DNA from 2 places in the Massilia sp. METH4 genome. Region 2 is predicted to be linked to the other one. Evidence: predicted binding sites of a transcription regulator. Region 2 holds the regulator's gene; the other holds the start of a gene.
The links. The regulator FliA, encoded in region 2, starts transcription of late flagellar genes. The targets are predictions, from matches to a motif close to CTAAAGTTTNNNNNNNNNNNGCCGNTA.
Positions count from the first base shown of each region.

Region 1: the regulator FliA is predicted to act here: its motif matches at 9,594-9,620, upstream of V6Z91_RS14685 (flagellar protein FliT).

Region 1 covers NZ_CP146614.1:3,332,982-3,347,414, reverse strand. The annotation lists gene V6Z91_RS14725 (chaperone modulator CbpM) at 1-243, opposite strand, end outside; gene V6Z91_RS14720 (DnaJ C-terminal domain-containing protein) at 255-1,178, opposite strand; gene V6Z91_RS14715 (beta/gamma crystallin-related protein) at 1,238-1,906, opposite strand; gene V6Z91_RS14710 (MATE family efflux transporter) at 2,077-3,477, shown strand; gene V6Z91_RS14705 (S9 family peptidase) at 3,610-5,826, shown strand; gene V6Z91_RS14700 (CsbD family protein) at 6,067-6,288, opposite strand; gene V6Z91_RS14695 (M13 family metallopeptidase) at 6,482-8,536, opposite strand; gene V6Z91_RS14690 (HDOD domain-containing protein) at 8,724-9,536, shown strand; gene V6Z91_RS14685 (flagellar protein FliT) at 9,667-9,933, shown strand; gene V6Z91_RS14680 (hypothetical protein) at 10,046-11,695, opposite strand; gene fumC (class II fumarate hydratase) at 11,823-13,220, shown strand; gene V6Z91_RS14670 (RNA-binding S4 domain-containing protein) at 13,308-13,544, shown strand; gene V6Z91_RS14665 (DUF883 family protein) at 13,611-14,006, shown strand; gene V6Z91_RS14660 (DUF692 family multinuclear iron-containing protein) at 14,000-14,433, opposite strand, start outside.
Region 2 covers NZ_CP146614.1:383,629-398,061, forward strand. The annotation lists gene V6Z91_RS01790 (flagellar basal body P-ring protein FlgI) at 1-972, opposite strand, end outside; gene V6Z91_RS01795 (flagellar basal body L-ring protein FlgH) at 974-1,624, opposite strand; gene flgG (flagellar basal-body rod protein FlgG) at 1,645-2,427, opposite strand; gene flgF (flagellar basal-body rod protein FlgF) at 2,611-3,354, opposite strand; gene V6Z91_RS01810 (flagellar hook protein FlgE) at 3,383-4,915, opposite strand; gene V6Z91_RS01815 (flagellar hook assembly protein FlgD) at 4,957-5,643, opposite strand; gene flgC (flagellar basal body rod protein FlgC) at 5,658-6,062, opposite strand; gene flgB (flagellar basal body rod protein FlgB) at 6,085-6,501, opposite strand; gene flgA (flagellar basal body P-ring formation chaperone FlgA) at 6,653-7,354, shown strand; gene flgM (flagellar biosynthesis anti-sigma factor FlgM) at 7,511-7,816, shown strand; gene V6Z91_RS01840 (flagellar protein FlgN) at 7,826-8,293, shown strand; gene motD (flagellar motor protein MotD) at 8,442-9,227, opposite strand; gene V6Z91_RS01850 (flagellar motor protein) at 9,390-10,136, opposite strand; gene V6Z91_RS01855 (RNA polymerase sigma factor FliA) at 10,118-10,849, opposite strand; gene V6Z91_RS01860 (antiactivator of flagellar biosynthesis FleN protein) at 10,865-11,689, opposite strand; gene flhF (flagellar biosynthesis protein FlhF) at 11,682-13,094, opposite strand; gene V6Z91_RS01870 (hypothetical protein) at 13,057-13,461, opposite strand; gene flhA (flagellar biosynthesis protein FlhA) at 13,586-14,433, opposite strand, start outside.

The sequences.
Region 1 (14,433 bases), 2.9 Mb from region 2:
CGCCGCCACCTCCTCGTTCGCGTCGAAATCGCGTTCGATGCGCAGCAGGCTGCGCGCGCGCACCAGGTCCACGCTGGTGAAGCGCCAGGCTTCCGGCGCCGCTTCGGTACCGCCCAGCAGGATGCCGGTGCGCACGCGGTGCACCACCCAGCCGGGGTCCACGGCGCAGGCACGCGCCAGTTCGTCCAGGGTCAGTGCCGTTTCGTCGAGCGACACGGCGCGGATCGGTTGTTTGCCATTCATCGATCGTCTCCTTACAGCCCCTGGCGCGGGTTGAACCGAAGTTCGCGCGCCATCTGTTCATACAATGCCCTTGCCTGCGGCGTGCTGGCCGGCGGCAGTGCGATGTCCAGGAGCAGGTACAGGTCGCCCGCCGGCGCGGCGGCCGTGCCGGGAATGCCCCTGCCCTTCAGGCGCAGCTTGCGCCCGCCCTGGGAGTCAGGCGGAATCGTGACCGACACGCGGCCGGAAGGCGTGCCGACCTCGATGCCCGCGCCAAGCGCCGCTTCCCACGGGGCGACGGGCACTGTCTGGTACACGTCGCGCCCTTCCACGCGAAAGCGCCGGTCCTCGGCAAAACGGATTTCCAGGTAAAGGTCGCCCGCCGGGGCCCCGCCGCTGCCGGGCTGGCCCTGGCCGGCCAGGCGCAATTGCTGGCCTTCGGTGACGCCTTTCGGAATCGTCACGTTGAGGGTGCGCTGGCGGGTGATCACGCGGCCGTGTTCGTCCGCCTCCGGCACGCGCAGGCTGATGGTGCGGCTTGCACCCTGGTAGGCGTCCTGCAGCGCGATCTCGATGACGGCGTGGCTGTCGTCGCCGCGCATCTGGAAGCCGCGCCGGCGAGCGCCGCCCACGTGGGCGAACAGGTCCTGGAAGAAATCGCTGTCCGCGCCGCCGAAGGATTCGAAGCCGGCGCCCCAGTCCGGCGGAGGCCTGAAGCCGCCGCCTTCCGCCTGGCGGTATTGCGCGCTGCCCAGTTCATCGTAGGCCGCGCGCTTTTCGGGGTCGCCGAGCACCCCGTAGGCTTCGTTCAATTCCTTGGTCTTCGCGTCGGCGTCGGCTTCCTTGCTGACGTCGGGATGGTACTTGCGCACAAGCTTGCGGTAAGCCGCCTTGATCTCGTCGGCGCTGGCCGTCTTCGGCACGCCCAGCACCGCGTAGTAATCCTTGTAGTCCACGTTATGCTCTCCAGGTCGTAGTCCTATCGAGCTTAGGTTACAACAACAATCCGATTTTTTCAGCGCAGGCGGCGGACCGACGACGCCTCGTTGTTCAAGCCGCCGAGACCGGGGTAGCGGCCCGGCCCATAGACCTCGCAACGGCCCCGGTAATCGTCATGCTCGCAGACTTCCCACTCGCCTTCGCGCACCACCAGCGACCCGGCGCGATCGTTGAATTCGCGCGAGCGCAGGCTGTGCACATCCCCCACCAGCACCACCCGGTCGCCGCCGAAATTGCGGCCCGAGTACAGCTCCACCGGGGGACCGCGGCGATCGTCGTCGCGCCGCCAGCCGCGCCGCCGATCGTTGTCATCGCGGTCGTCGCGGTCGCGCCAGGCGCCGCGGTCGCGCCCGCCGTCACGCCAATCATCGCGATCGCGCGGGCGCCCCACTTCGCGCACCGACGAGATCTGGTTGTCGAAGCGGGACAGGTCTCTGTACTCGCCGCGCTCGAGCACCATGCAATGGCCGCCGAAGTCCTTGTGCTCGCACACTTCCCAGCTTCCCGAGTGGACGACGATCGACGAGGCGCGGTCGTTGAAGCCGATGTCCTGGAAGTTGCGCACCGGGTCGCGCACCGTCATCCGGGCGCCCCGGAAGTCCGGCTGCGAAAATACCGACAACTCGCCGGCGGAAGCGTATTGGAAGGATGCCAGCAGGGCTGCGGCGGCGAACAGGCGTTTCATGGTTTCTCCATCTCGTGCGTGTAGTGCGCCGCGCGCGACGCGCGCGCGGCATATGTTCCATAACGCAACGGCGACGCATTCGGTGCACGGGCCGGCTGTAACAAATTCCTACTGCGGCGAATGCACCATCATGGGTAGAATCACAAGTTCCCCATTCTCGAAGTGCACCGATGCCCTATACGTTCACCCTGTCCAATATCCGCAGAGAAGCCGCAGCGTTGTGGCAACTGGCCTGGCCCGTCCTCATCGGGCAGCTGGCCACCGTGGGCATGGGCGTGGCGGACGTGGCCATGACGGGCCACACCAGCGCCGCCGAGCTGGCCGCCGTATCGCTCGGCGCCTCGGTCTGGTCGATCATCCTCGTCACCGTCAACGGCACCATGATGGCCGTGAACACGGTGGTGGCCCACCAGGTGGGCGCCGGCGCGTTCGACAAGATTCCGCACTCGGTGCGGCAGGCGTTGTGGAAAGCCGTAGGCGTGGGCGTCGTAGCGGCGCTGGCCGCCAACCTCGCCACGCTGCTGTTCGACCACCTGCAGCTGGAACCCGAAGTCAACCACCGCGCCTCGATGTTCGTGCATATCGTGAGCATCGGCCTGCTGCCCTTCGCGGCCTATCGCGCACTGTACGGCTACAGCGCCAGCATCAACCAGACCAAGCCCGTGATGGTCATCGCCATCATCGGCCTGGTGGTCAACGTGATCGTCAACTGGCTGCTCGTGTTCGGCAACCTGGGCTTCCCGAAGATGGGCGCGCTGGGCTGCGCGGTGGCCACCGGCACCGTGGTCTGGCTGGACCTGCTGGCCATCGTGCTGTGGATCCGCATCGCGCCCGCCTACCAGGCCTCGTACCCGTTCGACAAATGGGAGTGGCCACACTGGCCCGAAGTGTGGAACATGCTCAGGCTGGGCGTACCGATCGGCGTCACCTACTTCGCCGAGGTCAGCGTGTTCGGCGCCGTCAGCCTGCTGGTGGCGCGCTTCGGCGTGGTCACGGTGTCGGCCCACCAGATCGCGCTGAACTTCGCCTCGCTCACGTTCATGGTGCCGCTGTCGTTCGGCATCGGCATGATCGCCCGCGTCGGCCAGGCGCTGGGCGAAGGCAACCCGCAGCGTGCCCGCTTCGCCTCGTTCGTCGGGCTGTGGATGTCGACCGGCTTCGCCGTGCTGTCGGCGCTGTTCATCGCCATCTTCCGCCACCAGATCGCGGCGGCCTACACGTCGGATGCGGCGGTGCAGGAGATGTGCGCGCACCTGCTGCTGTTCGCGGCGCTGTTCCAGCTGTCGGACGCCGCGCAGGTGGCGGCATCGTGCGCGATCCGCGGGTACAAGGTCACGCGCGGGCCGATGGTCATCCAGCTGATCGCGTTCTGGGGCCTGGCGCTTCCGGTCGGCTGCCTGCTCGGCCTGGCGCCGCGGTGGCTGCCGTTCGCGCCGGCCGAACCGATGTCGGCCACCGGCTTCTGGATCGGCCTCGTGCTGGGCCTGACGGTGGCGGCCGTGCTGCTGACGGCCTACCTGCAACGGCTGTCGCGCCAGCGCGCGCTTGCCCCGGCGTCAGTGCATGCCTGAACGGTCGGACGGCCGAACGAAAGTCGGCCGTCGCACTCGCATTCCAAACTTTTGCGCCTCGCCATGGGCTGTCCAGTCTGGTATCGTTTTGCGATTTATTTCCAACAACAAATCGTTCATTTCGGGACCCCAATGCGCACCGCTCTCAGTATCCTGGCCCTGCTGGCCGCCGGCACGGCATCCGCCGACCGCCTGACCCTCGACCGCATCTACAGCGATCCGGCCCTTGCCGGCAATGGCGTGCGTGCGCTGAAGGTGTCGCCCGACGGTGCGCGCGTGACCTTCCTGCGCGGCCGGCCGGACAACCAGTTCCAGATGGACCTGTGGGAATTCAACCTGAAGGACAAGTCGACGCGCCGCCTGGTCGATTCGAAAGTGCTGGTGGCCGAGGAAAACCTGTCGGACGCCGAAAAGGCCCGCCGCGAGCGCGAGCGCACCGCCGCCCTCAAGGGCATCATCAACTACAGCTGGTCGCCTGACGGCAAGCGCCTGCTGGTGCCGATTGCCGGCAACCTGTACCTGATCGAGGTGGCGAAACCCGATGCGGCGCGCCTGGTCGCCTCCGGCAATGTGACCGATCCGAAGATCTCGCCGAAGGGTAAATATGTGTCCTTCGTGCGCGACCAGAACCTGTACGTGATCGACCTGGCGACGGGCCAGGAAAAGGCGCTCACCACCGACGGCAAGGGCACGCTGCACAACGGCGAAGCGGAATTCGTGGCGCAGGAAGAAATGCACCAGTTCACCGGCTACTACTGGGCGCCGGACGATTCGGCGATCGCCTACCGCCGCTACGACGAGGCGCAGGTGCCCATCGCGCGCCGCTTCGAGATCTACCCGGACCGCACCGAGGTGATCGAGCAGCGCTACCCCGCGGCCGGCGACAAGAACGTGATCGTGGAACTGCGCATCGTGAACCCGGTCACCGGTGAAACGAAGAACGTGGACCTTGGGCCGGAAAAGGATATCTATCTGGTGCGCGCCGATTTCTCGGCCGACAGCAGGAAGCTGCTGTTCCAGCGCCAGGCGCGCGACCAGAAGAAGCTGGAGCTGATCGCCGTCGACACGGCCACGCTCGCGCAGAAGGTGCTCGTGACGGAAACGTCGAAGACGTGGACCGACATCAACGACGACCTGCGCTTCCTCTCTGGCGGAAAGGGCTTCATCTGGTCGTCGGACCGCACCGGCCGCAATCACCTGTACCTGTTCGACATGGACGGCAACGTCAAGCACGCGCTCACGAAAGGCGAATGGGGCATCGACAACTTGCTGGCCGTGGACGAAGCCGGCGGAAAGGTGTACTTTTCGTCGAACAAGGACGCGGTGATCGACAAGCAGACCTATGTCGTCTCGCTGGACGGCCGCGATGCCGACAAGCCGAAACGCGTGACGCAGGCCGACGGCTGGCACGACACCACCTTCGCCCGCAACGGCCAGCTGTTCGTGGACACGTGGTCCGATCCCGCCAATCCGCCGCAGGTCTCCATCCGCAAACCGGATGGCGCGATCCTCACGTGGCTGGAAAAGAACGAGGTCAACGCGGCGCACCCGTACTATAAGTACAAGTCAGACCACCTGCCGGTCGAATACGGCACGCTGCCGGCGAAGGATGGCCAGACGCTGTACTGGTCGATGATCAAGCCCTACCGCTTCGACCCGGCGAAGAAATACCCGGTGTACCTGTCCACCTATGGCGGCCCGACCGCGCAGCACGTGACGCGCAAGTGGGGCGACTCGTTCGACCAGTACATGGCGCAGCAGGGCTACGTGGTGTTCCGCCTCGATAACCGTGGCTCGGGCCGCCGCGAGCGCGTGTTCGCGGACGCGATCTACCGCAATCTGGGCAAGGTGGAAGTGGAAGACCAGCTGGCCGGCATCGACTTCCTCGGCAAGCAAGGCTTCGTCGACCCGAAGCGCATCGGCGTGTATGGCTGGAGCTACGGCGGCTTCATGACGCTGCGCCTGCTGTCGCAGGGGTCGGACAGGATCGCCGCCGGCGTGTCCGGCGCGCCCGTCACCGACTGGGCGCTGTACGACACGCACTATACGGAACGCTACATGGACAAGCCTGCCGAGAACAAGGAAGGCTACGCGGACAGCACCGTGTTCAAGCATGTGGACGGCCTGAAGTCGAACCTGCTGCTGATCCACGGCATGGCCGACGACAACGTGCTGTTCACGAACACCACGAAGATGATCGACGCGCTGGTGAGCCGCGGCGTGCAGTTCGAGCTGATGACCTACCCGGGCGCCAAGCATGGCGTGTCGGACCGCAAGCAGCGCAAGCACGTGCAGGTGAAGATCGATGAGTTCTTCCGCAAGCACCTGAAGCCGGAGACCGTGCAGTAACACGCGGCGTTTGTGCATTGGTGTCCGACACCGGGCTTTTCCGGTGTCGGACACCGGTTTTCGCGTGAGGTCGGCGTCCCTGTGGATGCTTCAGGGCAAAACCGGTGTCCGACACCATTCGCGAGCGAATGATGTCCGACACCAGAAACACCAGAAACACCAGAAACATGCGGCACCTCGGCCGCTCAAAGCAAAACAGCCGCCCTCGGGCGGCTGTTTCGTTATCGGCACTGGGCCGTATTACAGCCCGCCCTGGCGGTTGCCGCGGTTGACGGTGACATCGTCGTCCAGTGCGTCATCGACGGCTTCGCGGGCGTCGCCCACTTTCTTCTGGACCTTGCCTTCGGCCTGGTTCTTCAGGCCCTTGACCTGCTGCTTCGAGCTGCCCACCAGTTCGCCGGCCTCTTCCTGGATCTTGCCGCCGATTTCCTTGGCCTTGCCTTTGATTTGATCGCTGTTCATGATCGAGCTCCTCTATGCGTTGCGGCTTGGGGGCCACGATGGCCCGTTGCCTTGAACACCCGCGGTATCGCGTGTGGATGGGGAAATCATACGTTTCGTAATCATTTCCCTCCGTTCGCTCCCTAACATTGCAAAAGAGTTCAGCTACCAACGGTCGGGTTTAAGGACTGCTTAAGCGTCACTGGACGGCGTGTTACCAGACGCGCACCCGCTGCTCCGGCGGCAGGTAGAGCTTCTGGCCGGGCTTCACGTCGAAGGCATCGTACCAGTCGTCCAGATTGCGCACGGTGTAGGTGCGCCACTGCGAAGGCGCGTGCTCGTCGGTGGTGACCTGGTTGCGCAGCGAGGCTTCGCGCGCCTTGGTGCGCCAGGCATGCGCGTAGCCCATGAAGAACTGGCGGTCCGTCTCGGCGTTCGCCTTGCCGCCGAGCGAGGCGTGATAGGCATCCAGCGCGGCGGCCAGGCCGGCCAGGTCGGCCAGGTTCTCCGCCAGGGTCAGCTGGCCGTTGAGCTTCAGGTCCGGGAAGGCTTCATAGGCCGAGTACTGCGCCACCAGCGCCTGGGCCGCCTTGGCGAAGTGCTCGCGGTCTTCCTTCGTCCACCAGTCGCGCAGGCGGCCCTTCGAATCGAATTCGGCACCGATATTGTCGAAGCTGTGGCTGATCTCGTGGCCGATCACGGAACCGATGGCGCCGTAGTTCACGGCATCGCTCGCCTTCTGGTCGAAGAACGGCGGCTGCAGGATCGCCGCCGGGAAGTTCAGCGCATTCTGCATCGGCATGTTGACGGCGTTGACGAGTTGCGGCGGCATCGACCATTCCTTGCGGTCGACCTTCCTGCCCAGCTTGGCCAGCTCGAGCTTGTAGTTGAACTGGCTGGCGCGCCAGGCGTTGCCGAAGGCGTCGTCCGGCTTGATGTCCAGGCCGTCATACGACGTCCATTTCTCCGGGTAGCCCACGCCCACGTACAGCACGTCGAGCTTGGCGTGCGCCTCGCGCTTGGTGCTCGCGTCCATCCAGTCCAGCCGGTCGATGCGCTGGTGGAAGGCGTTGACGATATTGCTCACCATTTGCTGCACCTTCGCCTTGGCGGCGGGCGGGAAATGCTTTTCAACGTACATCTTGCCGACCGCTTCCGGCATCGCCTCGTTCACGGCCGCCAGGCCGCGCTTCCAGCGCACCGACAATTGCGGCGTGCCGCTCAGCGTGCGGCCGTAGAAATCGAAACGCTGGTCGACGAACGCCTTCGGCAGCGCGCCGCCGTACTGGTTGACCGTGTGGAAGGCCAGCCAGTCCTTCCACGTCTGCACGGGCATCTCGGCCACGAGCGCGGCGGCGCCCGTGACGGCTTGCGGGTGGTAGACGATAAAGCGCTTCTGCTTGCCGAGGCCGGCGCTGTGGAAGAAGGCCTTCCAGTCCAGGCCGGGCGCCTTCGCGGCGAAATCCCGGTCGGTCCAGGTATTGTTCGCCTTCTGCATGTTCGACGACTCTTCGCGCGAGGCGTGCGACTGTGCCAGCTTGCGCTCCAGTTCGAACACGCGGGCCGCGCGCGCTTCCGGCTCGGAGAAACCGGCCAGCTTCAACATGGCGGCGATGTGCGCCTGGTAAGCCGTGCGCAGGCGCCCCATCCGCTCGTTCTCCTCCAGGTAGAACGCGCGGTCGGGCATGCCGAGGCCGCCCTGCAACAGGTAGGGCATGTACTTGTCGGGCGCCGTGAAGCCCTGGGCGACCCACACGCCGAACAGGTTCTCGGTGCTGAAGTCGGTGGCGTTCAGCGGGTCGACGTCGGCGCGCAGACTGGCGCCCAGCGCTTGCGTGAGGCCGGCCTTGTCGCGAATGGCCGCGATCTTGTCCAGCGCGGGTTTCAGCGGCGCTGCGCCGCGCGCCTCGATGCCTGCCTCATCCATGATCGCCCGGTAGAAGGCGGCCACGCGGCGCGCATCGGCCGGCGCGCCCTCCCGGTCCGCCGCCTCGATCAGGCGCACGATGTTCTGGTTCGTATCCTCCACGATCGTGTGGAAGGCGCTCCAGCTGCTGCGGTCGGCCGGGATCTCGGTGGCTGCGAGCCACTGGCCGTTCGCATAGGCATAGAAATCGTCGCCGGGCAGCACGGCTGCGGATGCGTGCGTGGTTGCCTGGGCGGGGGCAGCCTGGTGCGCCTGGGCTCCGGTAAAAGCCAGCGCGGCGCACAGCGCCATGGCGAGGGTGCTCGTCCGCGGCGGACGGCGCAGTACTTGGAAGGCTTGCATATAGTCCCTTGTATCGTTGGTTATAGTGTGGCGCGCAGTGAGCGACATTCGCCAGCCTGCACTGTAGTCCCTGCGGCCTGCCGTGACGAGGCCCGTGCGACAGGCTGCTAAATTGCGGGATAGCCTGCAAAACGCGGGCGAATCCCGCTATAGTTCACCTACGGCAACAAGTAACAAGGAGAGCATGATGACGCTGGAGGAATTGTTCGAGCAACCCACCGCGCTGCCGACGGCGCCGAAGATCGTCCAGGAGCTGGTGGCGAGTTTCGACAAGGCGTCCGTCTCCACGGAGGAGATCGCACGCAAGATCTCGCTCGATCCCGTGCTCAGCGCCAAGCTGCTGCGGCTTGCGAACTCGGCTTACTACAATCTGTCGCGCAGCATCGGCACGGTGGAGGATGCGGTACTGATGCTGGGCTTCGTGGCGGTGCGCACGCTCGTCATCAGCTCCGGGCTCGTCAACGGCTTCAAGTCGGTGACAGGGCTCGAGCTCAAGGATTTCTGGCGCTACAGCATGCGCACGGCCGTGGCGGCCAAGTGGATCGCCAGGAAAACCCGCGACAATGCCGAGCTGGCGTTCACGATCGGCATGATGCACGCGATCGGCCAGCTCGTGATCCACGCCGCGATGCCGGACGAGGCGGCGGCGCTGGACGCCGTGGCTGCCCCGCTGGGCGAGCAGCGGCTGGCCGGGGAACGCAAGACGCTGGGCTTCACGTACGCGGACGTGGGCGCCGAGCTGGCTCGCCGCTGGCAATTCCCCGCCGTGTTTTCCGACGCGATCGCGGCCTTCCCTGCCCCGCTCGAGCGCGGCGCCGTGGACCGGCTGGCGGCGATCGTCCACCTGGCGGCCTGGCGCGCCCGCGCGCTGGAGGAAAGCCACCTGGCCGAGCAATTTCCGGCGGAGGTCGGCAAAGTGCTGGGATTGGACGCCGAGGCCATCGAAGAAATGCCGCCGCTGGACGAACTGGCTGCCGGGCTGGACGAGATGTTGAAATAGAACATATTGTCTGGCTGGCCATGCCGGAAACTATTTTCAATTTTTTTTCAAAAAGGCCTAAAGTTCCCGTCACCCCTGACGTAAATCATGACAAGCAGTAATCCGATCATGATTTATCCACGGTGGCGCCATGACCTCGACCGACGTTCTCTCGATGTACGAAAACATTGCCGGCTTGACCAGCAAGATGGTGGTGGCCGCCCAGGTCAGCGATTGGAACACGCTCGACCGCCTGGAAAATCAGTGCGCCGCGCAATCGGTTGCCGCGCTCGGCGGCGTGCCGGCACTGGACGGCAGCGCCCGCCAGCGCAAGATCGACTTGCTCAAGCAGATCATGGCCAACGACCGCGCGATCCGCGACGTGACCGAACCTTGGATGGGCCGGCTGAACGGCTGAGCCTTCCCGCTCCAATGCAAAAGCGCCCCGCGGGGCGCTTTTTTGTTGGCGCTTGCCCGGTGTCGTACACCATTTGCTTGCAAATGGTGTACGACACCGGTGTTTGGCAACGTCAAGCCGCCTTGCTCTCCGGTGCCGGCGCCGCGGCGGGCTCGATCCGCGCCAAAACGTCATCCTCGTCCCGGCTCCAGCTCTGCCTCACGATCGGACTGCGCTTCATCTTGGCCTTCCGGATGAAGTGCACGATCACGCCGAAGATCAGCAGCAGGACCAGGCTGCCGGCGAACAGGAAAGTGAGCAGCTTGGGCCGGGAGATCTTGATTTCCTTCTTTGGTTCGGGTGGCGGCGGTGCCGCTTCCTTCTTTTCCTCGGGCCTGGCCTTTGGCGCCTCGGCGGGCGCCTCCGGCGGCGCGGCTGCTTCCGGTTGTGGCACCAGCTCCGGCACGGCGGAAGCAGGTTTCGCGGCCGGCGCCGGCTGCGCTGCGGCCGCGGCAGCGGCAGCGGCCGGGACGATCGTGTCGCCATGCGCCGGTGGGATCGTTTTCGACGCCCGTGCTGCCGGTGCTGCTGCCGGTGCTGCTGCCGGTGCGGGTCGCGGCGCAGGTACCGGTGCTAATGCTGGTGCTGGTGTCGATGCAGGTGCCGATGCAGGCGCCAACGCTGCCGCAGGCTTCACAGGCTCAGGAAGCGCCACGCGGGCCGCGCCGGCCGAGTTCGTCATCGCCAGCTGCGTCTGCAAGGTCTTCAGCTTGCCTTCCAGTTCGGCCAGTTTGGTCAACATCGCGGCATCGGGTTGGGCGGCGGCGGACGCGGCTTGCGCAGCCGCGGGGGCTACCTTCGCCGGTCCAGCCGGCTGGATTGCCCCTTCCACGCTTGCCCGCGTGGCCCGCGCGGCCTCGGCCAGTGCCGTCTTCGAGGGCAAGAACGAGCGCTGCGGCGCCTTCTGCTCCTGCTCCGGCTCCGGTTCCGCGACAGCCGGCTTCGCGCTCGTGGCGACCCGCTTGAAATCGCCGGCGGTCGATGCGTACTTCAGCGCCTCCTTGCGAACGTCCTGCTGGCTGATCGCCGGCTTGGCCTGCTTTTCCTCCGGCGCCTCGACCTTGCCGCCGCGCGTCGCGATCGCCTGCTCGACGGCGCCCATCAGCGCGCGCTCGGCGGACGTCGCTTCCTTGCCAGGGGACACTCTGGCCATCAGGACGCGCGGCCGCTCCACGGCATGTGCACGGGTCGACGGCCTGTCGGCGCGCTCGGCGGCGTGGAGACGGGCGGACGACTTTTCGGGATGCCCGGCAGCGGCCGCGGCAGAAGGAGCCGCGGCAGGAGCGGCGGCAGGGGCGGCGGCGATAACGGCGGGCGCCGGGGCCGGGGTCGGGTCCGGCGACAGCCACAGCGTGACGCCCCGCACGCGCTCCCTGCCGCCCGAGGCCAGCTGGAAGTACAGGTGCAGCACTTCCGCCTGCACCGGGGCGCTGGTGGTAATGCGCAGGACGCGGCGGCTGTCGCGCTTCTGGATCGACACCGTAGCGCCCGCCAGCGCCGGGTTCATCTTCACGTTCGCGCCCTGGAACACGTCCGGCCGGGCCAGTCGCGCCTGCAGGTCCGCCATCTCCTGGGCAGTCAGTTCGGTCAGTTCGATGTCGGCCGACAGCGGCTGGCCGCTGTACGAGCGCACCGAGGCGTCACCGAGTTCGGCGGCATGGGCGCCGGTGGCGGTGGCCAGCGCCAGCACGGCCAGGCGGGAAGAACGTAGCAGGAGCGACATGATGGACTCGAATAAGGAAATTTCCGTAACGTAAGTGTTTAACGGCGGAAATTCCTAAACTTTGAGTGGATTAACCGGATTTCATCCTTGGGTTACACTCTTTGCATCATTTACGACAGAGGACGCCATGGACAGCAGAACCGAACGCGACAGTTTTGGGCCGATCGACGTGCCTGCCCACCAGCTGTGGGGAGCGCAGACGCAGCGCTCGCTGCACCACTTCCATATCTCCACCGAAAAGATGGCGCCGGAGCTGATCGCCGCGCTGGCCAATGTGAAGCGGGCCGCGGCGCGCGTGAACGTCGACCTCGGCGTGCTCGATGCCACCAAGGCCGATGCGATCGTGCGCGCGGCCGACGAGGTATTGGAAGGCAGGCATGCCGGCGAATTCCCGCTGTCCGTCTGGCAGACCGGCTCGGGCACGCAGTCGAACATGAACATGAACGAGGTGCTGGCCAACCGCGCCTCCGAGCTGCTGGGCGGCGTGCGTGGCGAGGAGCGCAAGCTGCACCCGAACGACGACGTGAACAAGGGCCAGTCGTCGAACGACATCTTCCCGACCGCCATGCACGTGGCCGCCGCGGTGGCGCTGGCCCGCGACGTGATCCCAGCCCTGCACCAGCTGCGCGCCACGCTGGCCGCCAAGGCGGAAACGTTTGCCGACATCGTCAAGATCGGCCGCACGCACCTGCAGGATGCCACGCCGCTGACGCTCGGCCAGGAATTCTCCGGCTACGTGGCCCAGCTGGACCACGCGGAGCGGGCGATCGAACACGCGCTGCCGGCCGTGCTGGAGCTGGCGGCGGGCGGCACGGCCGTCGGCACCGGCCTCAACTCCCACCCCGAGTACGCAACGCGCATCGCCGCCGAGCTGGCCAGCCGCCTGCAACTGCCGTTCAAGAGCGCCGACAACAAGTTCGCCGCCCTCGCCGGCCACGAGGCGCTGGTGGCGGCGCACGGCGCGCTGAAGACGCTGGCGGCCGCCCTGTTCAAGATCGCCAACGATGTGCGCTGGATGGCTTCCGGCCCCCGCTCCGGCCTGGGCGAGATCACGATCCCCGAAAACGAGCCGGGCAGCTCGATCATGCCGGGCAAGGTCAATCCCACGCAATGCGAAGCCGTGACGATGCTGTGCGCCCAGGTGTTCGGCAACGATGTGGCGATCTCGTTCGGCGGGGCTTCCGGCAACTTCGAGCTGAACGTCTACAAGCCGCTGATCGCGCACAACTTCCTGCAAAGCGCCCGGCTGCTGGCCGACGGCATGCGCAGCTTCGACGAGCATTGCGCGCGCGGCATCGAGCCGAACCGCGAGCGGATCGGCGAGCTCATGGAGCGGTCGCTGATGCTGGTGACCGCGCTGGCACCGCACATCGGGTATGATCGCGCCGCCCAGATCGCCAAGAAGGCGCAGCACGAAGGCACCACGCTGAAGGAAGCCGCGCTGGCCCTCGGGTTCGTGACCGCGGAACAGTTCGAGCAGTGGATCGTGCCGCTGGCGATGACACGGCCGGGCGCCAAGGGCTGACCCGGCCAATGAAGCAAACCGGACTTTATTTGGCGCAGGCTTAACATCTGCACAATTAATTTCCGGTTTGATAAGAATGAGGATAAAATGCAAAAAGTAGACTTTGAATTAACGTCGGATTTCATCGAACTGAACCAGCTGCTCAAGCTCGTCGGCCTGTGTGACAGTGGCGGCGCCGGCAAGCAGATCGTGGCCAGCGGCGACGTGCGGGTGGATGGCAAGCAGGAACTACGCAAGACCGCCAAGATCCGCGCCGGCCAGCACGTCACCGTCGGCGACGTGCGAATCACGGTTTTGGGTCAGCAAGGTGCCGACGGGCCTTAATCTGCCGCAAATGCAGCACCACTGCGGCGACTATAGTGGACAGGCTTTACTATCCGGAGCGCGCGCATGGACCATCTCGACCCCACCCGATACCCCGAACCGCCTCAACCGAAACCGCAGCAGGCCCAGCAAGCTTCCCTGCAAGCCGATGCATTGCCGGCCGCCGCATTACCGGCCGCCGCATTACCGGCCGATACGTTGCCCACGCAGCAGCAGCTGATCGGCGACCTGCGGCAAGTGATCGACAATGCCGAAGACTTGCTGACCTGCACCGACAGCGCCCGCAACGGTGCCTACCGCGCGGCCCGCGAAAAGCTGGCCCAGGCGCTGGCCATCGCCAACGAGGAGTTGACACGCTTCGAGGATGCGCAGATCGATCGCATGATCGCCGCCACCCACGAAGCCAGCGTGCGCCATAACGACACGACCGGCGAAGCCCGGCTGTTACGTGCCTTTCACTGACCGGTAGCGTCTTCCGTGCGCAGCGCCGCGAACGCGGCATGCGCCATCCACCGCCCCAGCCGGGGTGCCAGGTCGAATCCCCGATCTTCCGCCAGCGCGGCGTCGATCGCCGCGCCCATCTTCGCCCCCTCCTGCAAGGCAGCCAATGCCCGGTATTGCGCGGCATCGAGCGCCAGCACGCCCGGCTGCCAGCCGCGCCGGTGCACCAGGCACCACGAGGGTGATGCGATATCGGACGGGAATGGCACGGCGCTGCCGGATTGGTGGGCTTGCCACAGCGGCACCACGGCCCAGTCCGAGGCAAACGTGGCGGCTGCCGGATGCGGCGCCAGGCGGCAAGCCTCGAACGCTTCGGCCGAGATGCCGGCCAGCGCCGCGGGCGCCAGCGGCTCGGCATCCGCCGCGTAATAGGCCCGGTGTAGCAGCC
Region 2 (14,433 bases):
TTGCAGGACCTTGCCCGGCGCCTGCTGGATGTCGACACTGCCCGGCTGCGTGACGGCCGTCTGCCCGCCGGACAGCGGCCCTGGCTGGCTGACCTGCGTATCGGCCGCTACCGACACCTGCAGGTTGCCGTGCGAGATCGCGCAAGCCTGCAGCGTCACGGACTGGTTCATCACCACCGAGCCGGTGCGCGCATTCATGATCACCTTGGCCGGCAAGGTGGCCGGTTGCACGTTCAGCTCCTCGAGCTGGCCGATGAAGGCCACGCGCTGGTCGGAGGCAGCCGGCGCCGTCACGCGAATCACGCGGCCGTCGAGCGCGTAGGCCACGCCGGCGCCGAAGCGGTTGTTGATGGCCGTGACAACGCGGCTGGTGGTGGCGAAATCGGCATTCTTCAATTCGAGGCGGATCTGGCCGCCCTCGCCCAGCGCCGTCGGCACGGCGCGCTCGACGGTGGCGCCATTGCTGATACGGCCCACCGACAGGTGGTTCACGACAGTCGCCGCGCCGCCGCCCGGTGCCTGGGCGCCGACGCCGCCCACCACGAGGTTGCCCTGCGCCATGCCGTACACCTGGCCGTCGGCGCCTTTCAGCGGCGTCATCAACAGGGTGCCGCCGCGCAGGCTGCGCGCATTGCCCAGCGACGAGACCGTCACGTCCAGTTGCTGGCCCGGCTGGGCGAACGCGGGCAGCGAAGCCGTGACCATCACGGCCGCCACGTTGCGCAGTTGCAGCTGGCTGCCGGACGGCAAGGTCACGCCCAGCTGTTGCAGCATCGATGCCACGCTCTGGATCGTGAACGGCGTTTGCGTCGTCTGGTCGCCGCTGCCATCCAGGCCCACCACGAGGCCATAGCCCATCAGCTGGTTTTCCCGCACGCCGGCGATGCCGACCAGGTCTTTCAGGCGCTCGGCCTGGGCCGCCGGCGCCAGCATGGCGGCGCCCAGGGCGATGGCGATGAGGAGCTTTTTCATGTCAGAACGGGAGCAGGCTTAAGAAGAACCGCGACGCCATCGACGTCAGCTCGGCGCGGTCCAGGTGCGTATTGGTGCGGTATTCCACGCGGGCATCGGCGATCGCCGTCGACGGCACCGAATTGCCGGCGCCGATCGTGTCCGGATTCACCACGCCGGAAATGCGGATAAATTCCGTGCCCTTGTCCATGGCGACCTGCTTCTCGCCGGCCACCACCAGGTTCCCGTTCGGCAGCACTTCCACCACCGTCACGCCCAGCGTGCCGGTGAAGGCGTTGCTCGCCGTTTGCGCGGCCGAATCGGCATAGTTGTTGTCCGTTTCGGTACCGATGCGCGGGCCGAAACGGCCTTGCAGCGGTCCCGGAATGCCCACGTTGACGGCGCCCGTGCGGGTGGCCGAGCTGGTGCCGTTCTTGTTGGCCGTGGTGCGTTCGGTGATGACGACATTGATGATGTCGCCCACCAGCCGGCCGCGGCGATCCTCGAACACGGGCCGGAACGTGTGCGCCTGGTAGATCGCGCCATTGGCTGGCGTGGCCACGGGCACCGGCGGGATCGGCCGCGCCGTGGTGGGGCCGGCCACGATCGAGGTCGGTTCGCTGGCGCAGCCCGCCAGCAGGAGCGCGGCAAGGACGGAGACGGAATACTTCATGATGAATCCTTGCGGCTGCCTTAGAGTTGCGACAAGCGTTGCAGCATCTGGTCCGAGGTGGTGATGGCCTTGGAATTGATCTCGTAGGCGCGCTGCGTCTGGATCATGTTGACCATTTCCTCGACCACGTTGACGTTCGAGACTTCGACATAGCCCTGCAGGATCTGCCCGAGGCCGTTGGCGCCCGGCGCATTGGCCTGCGGCGCGCCCGAGGCGCCCGTTTCCAGGTACAGGTTTTCGCCGATCGATTCCAGGCCCGTGGGGTTGATGAACGACGCCAGTTGCAGGTTGCCGATCTGCTGGGCGGCGGCCTGGCCCGGCAGTTGCACGGTCACGGTGCCATCCTTGGCCACGTTGATTTCGTCGGCATCGATGGGGATCGTGATGGGCGGTTGCAGCGCGTAGCCGCTGGAGGTGACCATCTGGCCGTTGGCGTCGCGCTGGAACGAACCGTCGCGCGTGTAGCCGGTGGTACCGTCCGGCAGCAGCACGGTGAAGAACCCGTTACCGTTGATCATCAGGTCCTTGTCGTTGCCGGTGGCTTGCGGGTTGCCCTGCGTGTGGATGCGTTCGATCGCCACGGGGCGCACGCCGGTACCCTGCTGCATGCCGGATGGCAGCTGGGTCTGCTGCGAGGAACTGGCGCCCGGCTGGCGCACGGTCTGGTACAGCAAGTCTTCAAAGACGGCGCGCGATTTCTTGAAGCCGTTGGTGCTGACGTTGGCGAGGTTGTTCGCCACCGTATCCATCTGCGTTTGTTGCGCTTCCATGCCGGTCTTGGCAATCCAGAGCGAACGTATCATCTGCTTTCTCCCTGCCCGCTAGGGCTTTCATCCACGAAGGGCATGTCGAAGAAGCGTCGCGAACGGCGGCAGTTTCAGCCGAGAAGCGCAGCCGTACGAGAGGTACGGCGAGCATCGCAGGCTGGAAATGCAACGTGCAGCAGCTTATTCGATGTGTCCGAAAGCATTATGCGATGGGGGGGATCAGTTCAAAGCAAGGATCTGGGCGGCTTTCGCAGCGTTATTCTCGGCGTTCTTCAGGAGGCTCATTTGCGTCTCGAACGACCTTGCCAGGGTGATCATGTTAACCATGGCATCGACGGGGTTGACGTTGGAGAGTTCCAGGCAGCCGTCCGCCACGCGCACCGCAGGATCGGCGGCGGCCGGCTCGCCGGACTGCTGGCGGAACAGGCCGTCGTCGCCGCGCACCAGGCCGGCCACGTCGGGATTGACGAGCTTCAGGCGCCCGATGATGTTGCTGGGGCCGGCCTGCACCTGGCTCGCGTCGATGCCGCTCACGGTCCCATCCGCCGAGATCGACACTTCCGTGTTCGGCGGGATCGCGATCGGCCCGTTCTCGCCCTGCAGGGTCAGGCCGTTCGCGGTTTGCAGCAGGCCGTTCTCGCTGATCTTGAAGCTGCCGTTGCGGGTATAGGCTTCCGAGCCATCCGGCGATTGCACGGTGAACCAGCCCTGGCCGCGGATCGCCGCGTCCAGCGAGCGGCCGGTGGTTTCCAGCGGCCCGGCCCGGAAGTCCGAACCGACCGTGTTGTCGACCACGAAGGTGCGGGTCGGCATGCCTTCGGAAACGACGGGCACGGCGCGGAACACGTCCAACTGGGCGCGAAAGCCCACCGTGGTCGCATTGGCAAGGTTGTTCGACGTGGTGGCCTGCTGGTCCAGGATGTGCCTGGCGCCGGTCATGGCCGTGTAGATCAGGCGGTCCATGGACTGCTCCTCAAGGTGTCAACGGGATTTATCGGAGATTGATCAGGGTTTGCAGGATCGAATCCTCGGTCTTGATCGTCTGCGCATTGGCCTGGTACACGCGCTGGGCGGTGATCATGTCCACCAGCTGCTCGGTCAGGTCCACGTTCGACGCTTCCACCGACGAGGCGCGCAGCTGGCCCATGCCGCCCGCGTTCGGCACGCCCACCTGCGGCACGCCGGAAGCGGCGCTTTCGGCCCAAGCGTTGTTGCCGAGCGGGGTCAGGTTGTCCACGCTGGCGAAATCGGCCAGCACGATCTGGCCCAGCGCGCGCGACTTGCCGTTGCTGTACTGCCCCATGATGACGCCGTTCTCGTCGGCGGCGAAGCGCTGCAGGCTGCCGGACGAATAGCCGTCCTGCGTGGAATTCTTCTCGCTCGTGGCGGTGCCGTACTGGGTGCTGCCGTCGAACGTGACGGCGATCGGGATTTCCAGGATGGCGCCATTGTCGGGGAACACCGGCAAGGTCACGTTGAACGGCAGCGTGGTGCCGGCCGCCTGCATGGCGGCCGCGTCGATCAGGCCGTTCTTCGTGAAGATCAGCGTGCCGGCGCGGGTCGCCGGCACATTGACGGCGCCGGCGAAGGCCGCATCGATCGTGTCCGGCGTATTGCTGGCCACGTTGCCCACGCTGGTGGCCGGAGCATACAGGGCGGCGATCTGGGCCAGCGCGGCAGGCGATGCCCCGGCGGCGGTGGCGGCGGCGGTGACGGCGGTGCCGACCGCGGTGGCGTAGGCCTGGCGTGCCGCCACGATCGCGTTGGCATCGTTGGACGCCACCGCCGTGTTGTAGGCGCTGCGGGCATTGATCACAGACTGGTTGGTGACCACGCTGCGCATCACTTCCTGGGAATTTATCTGCACTCCGTCGTTGGCCACGTAGACATCCCACGTGCTACCGCCGGTGCGCACGTAGTACATGCCCATCGTGTGCTCGTTGCCCAGCGAATCGTAGACCGGGATCACGGTCTGCTTGTTGTACGTGCGCGGGTCGCCGGCGTCGAACGGCTGCACGGTCGGCGTGGCCGAGTTCGACGACAGGTTGATCTGGAAGTTGGCCTGCGTGGTCTGCACCGGCGCCAGGTCGGCCGAGTCGATCTGCAACGGCACCGGCGCGCCCTGCAGGATCAGGCCATCCTGGTTGGCCAGGTAGCCCGTCAGCGCCGCGCCCTGCGCGTTGACGATGGTGCCCGTGTTATCGAGCAGGAACTGGCCGTTGCGGCTGTAGGCGACGGCGCCGTCCTGCACGATGCGGAAGAAGCCGCCGCCATTGATCGAGATGTCCAGCGGATTGTTCGTCGTCTCGATATTACCTTGCGAGAATTGCTGCGCGAGGCGGGCCACCGTCACGCCGATGCCGGGATTGCGACCGCTGATGCCGTTCAGCGAATTCGCGTACAGGTCGGCGAATTGCGCTTCGGTGCTCTTGAAGCCGACCGTGCTGGCGTTGGCGACGTTGTTGCCGATGACGTCGAGTTGCGTGGAGGCGGCGTTCAGGCCGCTGAGACCTTGCTGGAACATGGTGTCCTCTGAATGAGATTCGGTGTTGCTTGCCGAGTTGCTTAAAGCACTTGCTTGATCTGGTCCATCGTTAACTGCCCGAGGCCAGGGACGTTCAGTTTCGCGCCGGTCGGCCCGGTGGACACGCTGGCCACGGTGCCGAACGTGAGCGCCTTGGCATCGGTCAGCGTGTTGCCGCCGGCCGTGGCCGTGAGCGCCAGCGTGTAGTTGCCGTCGGCGGCCGTGCTGCCGTCTTCCAGCTTGCCGTCCCACGCCAGCGGCAGCACGCCGGCCTCGACATTGTTCATCGTGAGCGAGTGCACGACCTTGCCGCTGCTGTTCTTGATGTCCAGCTGTACCGTGTCGGCATAGGAACCCAGTTCGATGCCGAAGATGCCCTTGCCCTCGGCCACCTGCATGGTGGTGCCGGCGGCCAGCACGCCGTGGTTGATCATGTTCACGGCCTGGGCGGACTGCGAGGCGGCCAGGTCGCTCTTGAGCGTGTCGAGCGTGTCGTTGAGCTTGTTAATGCCGGTGACCGTGTTCAGCTGGGCAAGCTGGCTGGTGACCTGGGCATTGTCGAGCGGGTTCAGCGGGTCCTGGTTCTTCAGCTGCGTGATCAGGAGGGTCATGAACTTGTCCTGCTCGGCCGAGATCTGGTTGCCGGTGGTGGACTTAGTGTTCATCGAGTCCATCAGGGACTGCGAGACGGTGTTGGAGGCGGCGCTGGGCGTGGTGATGACGGCCATGATGGTATTTCCGGTTATTGACCGATGGTCAGGGTTTTCAGCAGCATGCTTTTCGCCGCGTTCATCGTTTCGACATTGTTCTGGTAGGAGCGCGAGGCCGACAGCATGTTGACCATTTCGTCGACCACGTTCACGTTCGGCATCGTCACATAGCCGTTTTCGTCGGCCAGCGGGCTTTTCGGGTCGTACACCTGCCGCATCGGCGACGGGTCTTCGATCACCTGCTGCACCTTCACGCCGGTGGCCGTGTTGTCCGCCGACGGCGTGGCCTCGAACACCACCTGCTTGGCGCGGTAGGCTTCGCCGCTGGCGCTGGTGGCGCTGTCGGCATTGGCCAGGTTGCTGGCCACCACGTTCAGGCGCTGCGACTGGGCGCTCATGGCCGAACCGGAAACATTGAAAATACTGAACAGCGACATGGCGTTCTCCCGAGGTTATCTGTTACTGGCCCTGGATGGCCGTGAGCAGGCCCTTGATCTGGCTGTTGATGAAATTTACGCCCGCCTCGTAGCGCAGCGCGTTGTCGGCGAACTGGTTGCGTTCCACGTCCATGTCCACCGTATTGCCGTCCACGGCACCCTGCACCACGCCGCGGTACAGCAGCGGCGTGCCGTCGGCCAGCGTGCTGCCGTCCGGCGCCGGGGTCGGGAAGTGGCGCGCCGCGGTCGTCTTCAGCGTGCCGTTCGCGTTCGTATTGGCCAGCGCGTTCTGCAGGGCGCTCGTGAAGTCGATATCGCGTGCCTTGTAGTTCGGCGTGTCGGCATTGGCGATATTGGACGCCAACACGCTCTGGCGCGTGGAGCGCAGGCTCAGGGCCAGTTCGTTGAAGCGCAGGTGATTGTCGAGTTTTCCCAGCATGACGGCATCCTTCCATCGGTGACAGATGCCATGTTACGGATGCTGTACGGCAAATGATCGGGGAATAAGCACGGACTTTGCCACGCTGTTCGCCGCTTTCGCCGCGGCGCGCGCGCGTAAGATGGCGGCATCACAGCACCACGGACGTACCATGAAATCGCTGCCCCTCGCTCTTGCTTCCACCGCCCTGGCCTCGCTCGCCATGTTGGCGCCGGCCGCCCATGCGGCGGCCATGGACCCGGCCGCGATCAAGCGCACGGTCGACCAGTTCCTGCAAGTGCAAAGCGCCGGGCTGCCCGGCAAAGTCACCATCACCGTCGGCAATGTCGATACGCGCATGACGCTGGCTCACTGCCCAGCCCCGGAGGCATTCCTGATGCCCGGCACAAAGGCGTGGGGAAAAACCACGGTGGGCGTGCGCTGTGCTGCACCGTCGGCCTGGACCGTGTATATTCAGGCGAACGTTTCGGTGCTGGGTAATTACATCGCCGCGGCCGCGCCCCTGCCACAGGGCCAGCCCATCCTGGAGTCGCAACTGGCGACGCAGCAGGGCGACCTGACGACGTTGCCAGCCAGCATCGCCACGGACAAGGCGCAAGTGATCGGGCGCAGCAGCAATGTTTCGATTTCGGCAGGCACGCCGGTCAGGCTCGATACGCTGCGCAGCCAGCCCGTGGTACTCAACGGGCAGATGGTGAAGCTGGTCACGACCGGCTCGGGCTTCCGGATCACCGCAGAAGGCAAGGCGATCGCCAATGCCGCCGAGGGCCAGGTCGTGCAGGTACGCACGACAGGCGGGCGCAGCGTTTCAGGGATTGCCCGGGCGGGCGGGCAGGTCGAGGTGGCGTTCTGAAACGGGGCGGCGCAACGATTGCCACACTGATTGATCCAAATTTGCGGCGCGCCACGCTAAAGTTTGCAATGGCGCAGCCGTTAAGAAACTCGTGCATTGGTAAAAAGCGCGGAGTACACGGATCTGTGCCGGCTCCCACCAGACGAGGAAGATGCTGTGAAAATCAACGATTCAGTAAAGAATACGGGCTTGCCGGCGACCGCGACGTCGACCACGAGCAATGCCCGCAACGCCGAGAAAGCGGCGGAAACAGCTTCCACGCAAGCAGGTTCGGAAAGCGTCAAGCTGTCCGCCCAGGGCCAGGCCATGGCCACGAGCAGCAACGGCGGCGTCTTCGACACGAAGAAAGTGGAACGTATCAAGCTGGCCATCGCCGATGGCCAGTTCCAGGTCAATTCGGAGAAAGTGGCGGACGGCCTGCTGGACACGGTCAAGGATCTGCTGCATTCCCGCCAACGTTAAGGCAACACCATGCATGACGGCGCCCCCGTATCGATGCTGCTGGAAGAGCAGCATTTGCTGACCGACCTGCTCGGCCTCCTGAAGGAAGAGCAGCAATCCCTGGTGGCGGCCGACATCGACAGGCTCACCGCGCTGACACCCCGTAAAGCCGAGGTGATCAACCGCATGGGCGCACTCGCCGCGGAGCGCCATGCGGCGCTGGGCCAGGCGGGCTTCGAGCCGCACGAGGCAGGCATGGAAGAGTGGTTGTGCGCCCACGGCTCGCCGGACGACAAGGCGCTGTGGAACGACGTGCTCGCGCACACGCGCGAGGCGAAGGAATTGAACCGGCTGAACGGCACGCTGATCAACAAGCAGCTGTCGCATACCCAGGGCGCCCTGCAAGCCCTGCGGCCACCGAGCCCGGGCGGCAATGTCTACGGGCCGAGCGGCTTGACCACCACGACCACGACGTCGCGCGGGTTCCTGGCAGGCTGACTAGTTGGCTCAAAAGAAAACCGGTGTCAGACACCATTTCCCCGAGGGAAATAGTGTCTGACACCGATGCGCAAGCCGCAGTTGCTGAAGCATGAAATGACGGTGTCGGGCATATTTTTCGCAGAAAAATGTGCGCGACACTGGTTTTCTATTGAGGTGCCGGCCCCGCCGGCTCCGTCGGAATCTCCGTCTCCGTATCCGGCAACGTCGACAAGATGGTGATCGCCACGCGCCGGTTGCGCGCCCGCCCGATCGGGTCTTCGTTCGAGGCCACCGGATGGTTCGACGCGTGGCCGACGGCCGTCAGGCGCGTCGGCGCGACGCCGGATTCGATGAACAGCCGCACCACCGTGGCGGCGCGCATCGACGACAATTCCCAGTTCGACGGATAGATATTGCGCACGGGCTGGTCGTCCGTATGGCCTTCCACCTGGATCGCGTGCGGGTCGTTCTTCAGCACCTCGGCCACGGCGGTCAGCGCTTCCTGCGATTCCGGCGTCAGCCGCGCCTCGGCCGGGTCGAACAGCACACTGGCATTGATTTCCACGGACACGCCACGGCTGTTCTGCGTCACGCGCACCTTGCCTTCCTTGACCAGCGGCGCCATCGTCGATTGAAGGTCCTGGGCCAGTTTGGTGAGCGAGGCGCGCTCCTGCCGCATCATTTCCTGCCGCTTCTTCAGGTTCGGGTTCGGGATCGGCTGGTTCAGCACTTCCGTATTCGGCTTGACGTTGGCACCCTGCCCGCCCAGCGCCTCGCCCAGCGCATCGGAAAATATCCGGTACTTGCCGATGTTCACCGACGAGATCGCGTACATCACCACGAAGAACGCGAACAGCAGCGTGATGAAATCCGAGTACGAGATCAGCCAGCGCTCGTGGTTTTCCGGCTCTTCATCGAACGGGCGGCGCGCGCGGCGGTACTGGAAGCTCATGGTTAGTGTCCTAAATCCCAGATTCGTTGAATAAATCCGACGAGAATCGGCCCGATACTGCGTTGAAAATGCACGGAAAGGCCACGGCCTTGCCGTGCATTTCCGCCTTGTCTCGAACCGATTTCGTCAAATGTATCTTCAACGAACTTGTGATTCAGGACACTAATACTCCTGCATCAGCGTGGAGATCCGCTCGTCCATGATGCGCGAGAAGTCGCCGCTGGCGATGTCGTGGAACACCGCGGCGGCGATTTCCTGCTGGTGCACCTGGGCGGTGACGATGTTCTTCAGCTTGTTGGCGATCGGGTAGAAGAACAGGTTCGCCAGACCCACGCCATAGATCGTGGAGACGAACGCCACGGCGATGCCCGGCCCCAGCCGCGACGGGTCCTGCAGGTTTTCCATCACGTGGATCAGCCCCAGCACGGCGCCCAGGATGCCGATCGTGGGCGAATAGCCGGCCGCCGATTCCCAGATGCGCACCGCCTGGCGCTGCGCCGTTTCATAGGCCGTGATTTCGGTATCGAGCAGCTGGCGCAGCTTGTCGGGGTTGATGCCGTCAATGATCATGCGCAGGCCCTTGGCCAGGAACACGTCGCGCGCGCTGTTCATGTGGCGCTCCAGCGCCAGCGGGCCTTCGCGGCGCACGGTCTGGTTCCAGGCCTGGATGTCGCGGGCCAGCAGGATGCGGCTGTCCGGCGGCGGCCGGAAGACCCAGCGCGTCATCTGGATACCGCGCTTGAGGGTGGCCGGCCGCGTTTGCAGCAGCACGGCACCGAAGGTGCCGATGACCACGATCGCGAATGCCGCCGGCTGGATCAGCGACGAGGGGTTACCGCCTTCGAGTGCCTGGCCCACGATCAGCCCGGCCAGCGCCAGCAGGAGCCCCGCTACGCTGGACCAGTCCATGCACCCTCCCGCAATGTGGCGCGCAGCCGGGACACCGCCTGGGTATGCAACTGCGAGACACGTGATTCGGAAACGCCCATGACGGCGCCGATTTCCTTCAGGTTCAATTCTTCTTCGTAGTACAGGCCCATCAACAGTTTCTCGCGGGGCGGCAATACATCGATGGCATTGATGACGGCCTGGCGGAAATTGGTGTCCATGAGGGCGCGCAGCGGGTCTGCCTCTTCGTCGTGCGCGTAGCGGTCGAGGAAGCTGCCATCGCCCTCTTCATCCTTGAAGTCTTCGTAGTACAGGAGCTGGTGGCCGCCGCCCTCGCCCAGCATCTGCTGGTAATCCTCGAGGGACAGCTTGAGGGACTTGGCCACCTCGGATTCCGATGGCGGCCGGCCCAGCTTCTGCTGCAGCACCGACATGGCGTTCTCGACCTTGCGCATGTCCTGCCGCAGCGTGCGGGGCATCCAGTCGCTGCTGCGCAATTCGTCGAGCATGGCGCCCCGGATGCGCATCACCGCATAGGTTTCGAACTGGGCGCCGTGCGTTTCCTCGTAGCGGTTGATCGCGTCGAGCAGGCCGATCATGCCCGCCTGTACCAGGTCATCCACTTCCACGCTGGGCGGCAACTTTGCCTTCATGTGGTGAGCAAGGCGCTTCACGAGGGGCATATGCTCCGACAGCAGCGAATCCTTGTTCACCTTCCCTTTGACCGTGTACATAAATCTCTATTCTTTTCAGTGCTGCATGGTGTGGCCGCCCCCTGCAATCTGCGCCGGCGCGGCCAGCGCAAACCGCCCCGCCAGTTGACGAAACGCTACCGAGGCGCCAGCCAGCGGAAACGCGTCCACCACGGCGCGACCCAGGCGCGCCGCGCGGTGCAGATACTCATCGGCCGGCACTGACCCCATCGAAACGAGATTCACTGCCAGGTAACGGCTTGCCGCCTGTGCCATATTATCGTAAACGACCCGGGCCTCCTTTTCGGAAGCACCCGTGACGACGATGCCGAACGGCCGCCGCCCCAGCTCATGGTTCAGGCGCTTGATCATCATGTAGGCATTGGTGATCGAGGTGGCACTGTTCGATACCTGGACCACGATTTCCGAGCTGGCCATCACCGGTACCGGGAACGCTTCGCCATCGAATTCGCCGTCGACGAGCACGATGCCGGCCTGCGCCGCCAGCACGTCGAACGCCTTGGCGAGGCGGCGCGCTTCCTGCGGGCCGCTCTTCGGTTCGCCGCGCGTCATGGACACCACATTGAAGCCCTGCGGCACCGCGTGGATGACTTCGTTCAGCGCGCATTCCTGGCGCGCCACGTTGAGTAGGCTAGCGCCATTGTCCACGCCGAGGCGTGAAGCCACGCCATGCGCGCTGGCGCAGGCATCGACCACCACCACGTCGTTGCCGGCCCGTGCCAGCGAGGCGCCCAGGTTGACGAGCATGGCGCCCTTGTCGTCTTGCGGCGTCGCGGAAAGGAAGGTGACGATGCGGGGCCGCGGCGGGCCCGCCAGCATGCGGCGCAGTCCCTCCGCCTGATCGAAGTTGAAGTTACCCAAGGTGCACCTCGCGCATTGCATCGTTGCCGGCGGCCGCCATCAGCATCGGCAGGTCGCCGTCCGAAAATTGGTTGGTATCCTTCTTCAGCCGGAACGCGCGCTCCACGAGCTCGGCCGGCTGGGCCAGGTGCAGGTCTTCCGGCACGCGCTGGCCATTCGACACATAGAACAGTTGCAGCTTCTGGCGGATCACCACGTCGAGCACATTGCCCAGCGAGGCGGCCTCGTCCAGCTTGGTGATGATGCTGCCGGCCAGGCCACTGCCCTGGTAGGCGCGCACGACCTCGGTCAGCGTTTCCTGGGTAGACGTGGCGTTCAGGCACAGCAGCCGCTTGACGTCGACATCGGTGCCTTGCAGCATCGCTACCTGCTCGGTGACCATCTGGTCGCGCTGGCTGACGCCGACCGTGTCGATCAGCACCGTGTGCTTGTTGCGCAGCTCCTTCAGGGCGATGCGCAGATCGGCCTCATCCTTGACCGAATGTACCATCACGCCGAGGATCTTGCCGTAAATGCGCAGCTGTTCGTGCGCGCCGATACGGTAGGCGTCGGTGGTGATCAGCGCCAGCTTTTCCGGGCCATGGCGCATCACGCAGCGGGCCGCCAGTTTCGCCGTGCTGGTGGTCTTGCCGACACCCGTCGGGCCCACCAGCGCGAACACGCCGCCGCGCTCGATCAGCGCGTCTTCGTTGGCGATGGCGGCGATGTTCCGCGCCAGCACGCTACGGATCCAGCGCAGCGCCTCATCGGCGCCACGGCCGGCGGGCAGCTTGTCGATCAGGCGGCGCGCCAGCGTGGTGGAGAAGCCGGCAGCGAGCAACTCGCGCAGCACGGCGCCCTTGTGCGGCTCGCGCTGCTGCGCGCTGCCCCACGACAATTCGGCCAGCTGGGTTTCCATCATGCCGCGCATGGCGCGCAGCTCGCTCATCATGCCGTGCATCTCGGCGGCGGCATTGGCCTTGGCGGAAGTGACGGCCTCGGCGACCAGCGCCGTAATGCTCGCCATGTCCAGCGCCGGCTGCACCGGTTGCGGCGCGGCCTGCATCGCCTGGGCGAACGGGGCGCGCGCCATCGGCGCGGCTGCCGCCGGGCTCGGGCGCGGAGCCATCACGGGCTCCGGCGCGGGCCGGCTCATCGGCGCGGCGGGACGTGCAGCAAACGATGCCTGTGGGCGCGGCGCCGGCGCGGCGGCAAAGCCGTCGTCCAGCTCCAGGTGCGGCGCTGCCGGCGGCGCATCGTCCACCGGGCTGGCCAGCGAGGCGGCGTCGTCGTTGGCCAAGGCCAGGATCTCGACCACGCCATCCATCGGGCGGTTCGACAGGATCACCGCATCCGGCCCCAGCGCTTCGCGCACCTTCCGCAGCGCCTCACGCGACGTGGGCGCGGTAAATTTCTTGACGTTCATTGCTGCTCCTGTTCGCCATGCACAGAGTTTTCTTGATGGTGAAATTATTGACGATGCCGTGGAGAAAGCATCGGGGGAACAGGCGGGGAAAAGGGGTGTAATTCAAGAAGAGGCCAGCGGCGCTGGCGCGCTTGGTGTCATACACCATTTTCCTTCGGAGGTGTTCTCTTCCGGAGTCCGGGACCGGCGAGCCGTAGCGGTTGCGTTGCAGACCGGCCGGGAAAACCGGTGTCGCACACCTTTTCCTGCGGAAAAGAGGTGCGACACCGAGCGTGGCGGATCGGGTGTTACCGACCAGCGCCGGCCAGCAACGCCTGATACGTCTGGTGTCGTACACCATTTTCTTACGGAAAATGGTGTACGACACCGGTGTTCTCATCCGGAGTCCGGGACCGGCGAGCCGTAGCGGTTGCGCTGCAGACTCCGGCCGGGAAAACCGGTGCCGCACACCTTTTCCGCAGGAAAAGGTGTGCGGCACCAAGCGTGGCGGATCAGGTGTTACCGACCAGCGCCGTCACCCGGATCGTCTTCGATTCCGGAATCTCGGCATGCGAGAGCACCTTCAACTGCGGCAGCGCCCGGCGCAGGAAGCGCGACAGCAGCGGCCGCAGCGGGCCGGGCACGAGCAGCACCGGGTTGACGCCCAGCGCTTCCTGTTGCATGGCGGCCTGGGCAGCCTGCTGGGCGATCGTATCGGCCAGACCCGGCTCGATGCCGGCGCCATCGACGCCGCCCTGGGCCAGCGCCTGCATCAGCAGCCGCTCCAGGCGGTTGTCGAGCGTCATCACGGACAGTTCGCCATTGCCCGGGAACAGTTGCTGGACGATCGCCCGGCCCAGCGCGATACGCACCAGCGCCGTCAATTCGTTTGGATCCTGCGTGTGCGCCGTGTGCTCGGCCAGCGCCTCGATGATGGTGCGCATGTCCCGGATGTGCACGCCTTCCGCCAGCAGGTTCTGCAGCACCTTCTGCAGCGCCGACAGCGAGATCGTCTTCGGCACCAGGTCTTCCACCAGCTTCGGCGCTTCCTTGCCCAGGTGATCGAGCAGTGCCTGCACCTCGCCGCGGCCCAGCAATTCGGAAGCATGCGACGTGATCAGGTGGTTCAGGTGCGTGGCGACGACGGTGCCCGCGTCGACGACCGTAAAGCCCATGCCCTGCGCCTGGTCGCGCAGGCTGGCGTCGATCCACACGGCCGGCAGGCCGAAGGCGGGGTCGGTGGTGGCCAGGCCCGGCAGCGTGCCGCTGGCCATGCCGGGGTTGATGGCCAGGAATTGCCCGTTGAAGGCTTCCCCGGTGCCCACCTCCACGCCCTTCAGGGTGATGCGGTAGGCCGATG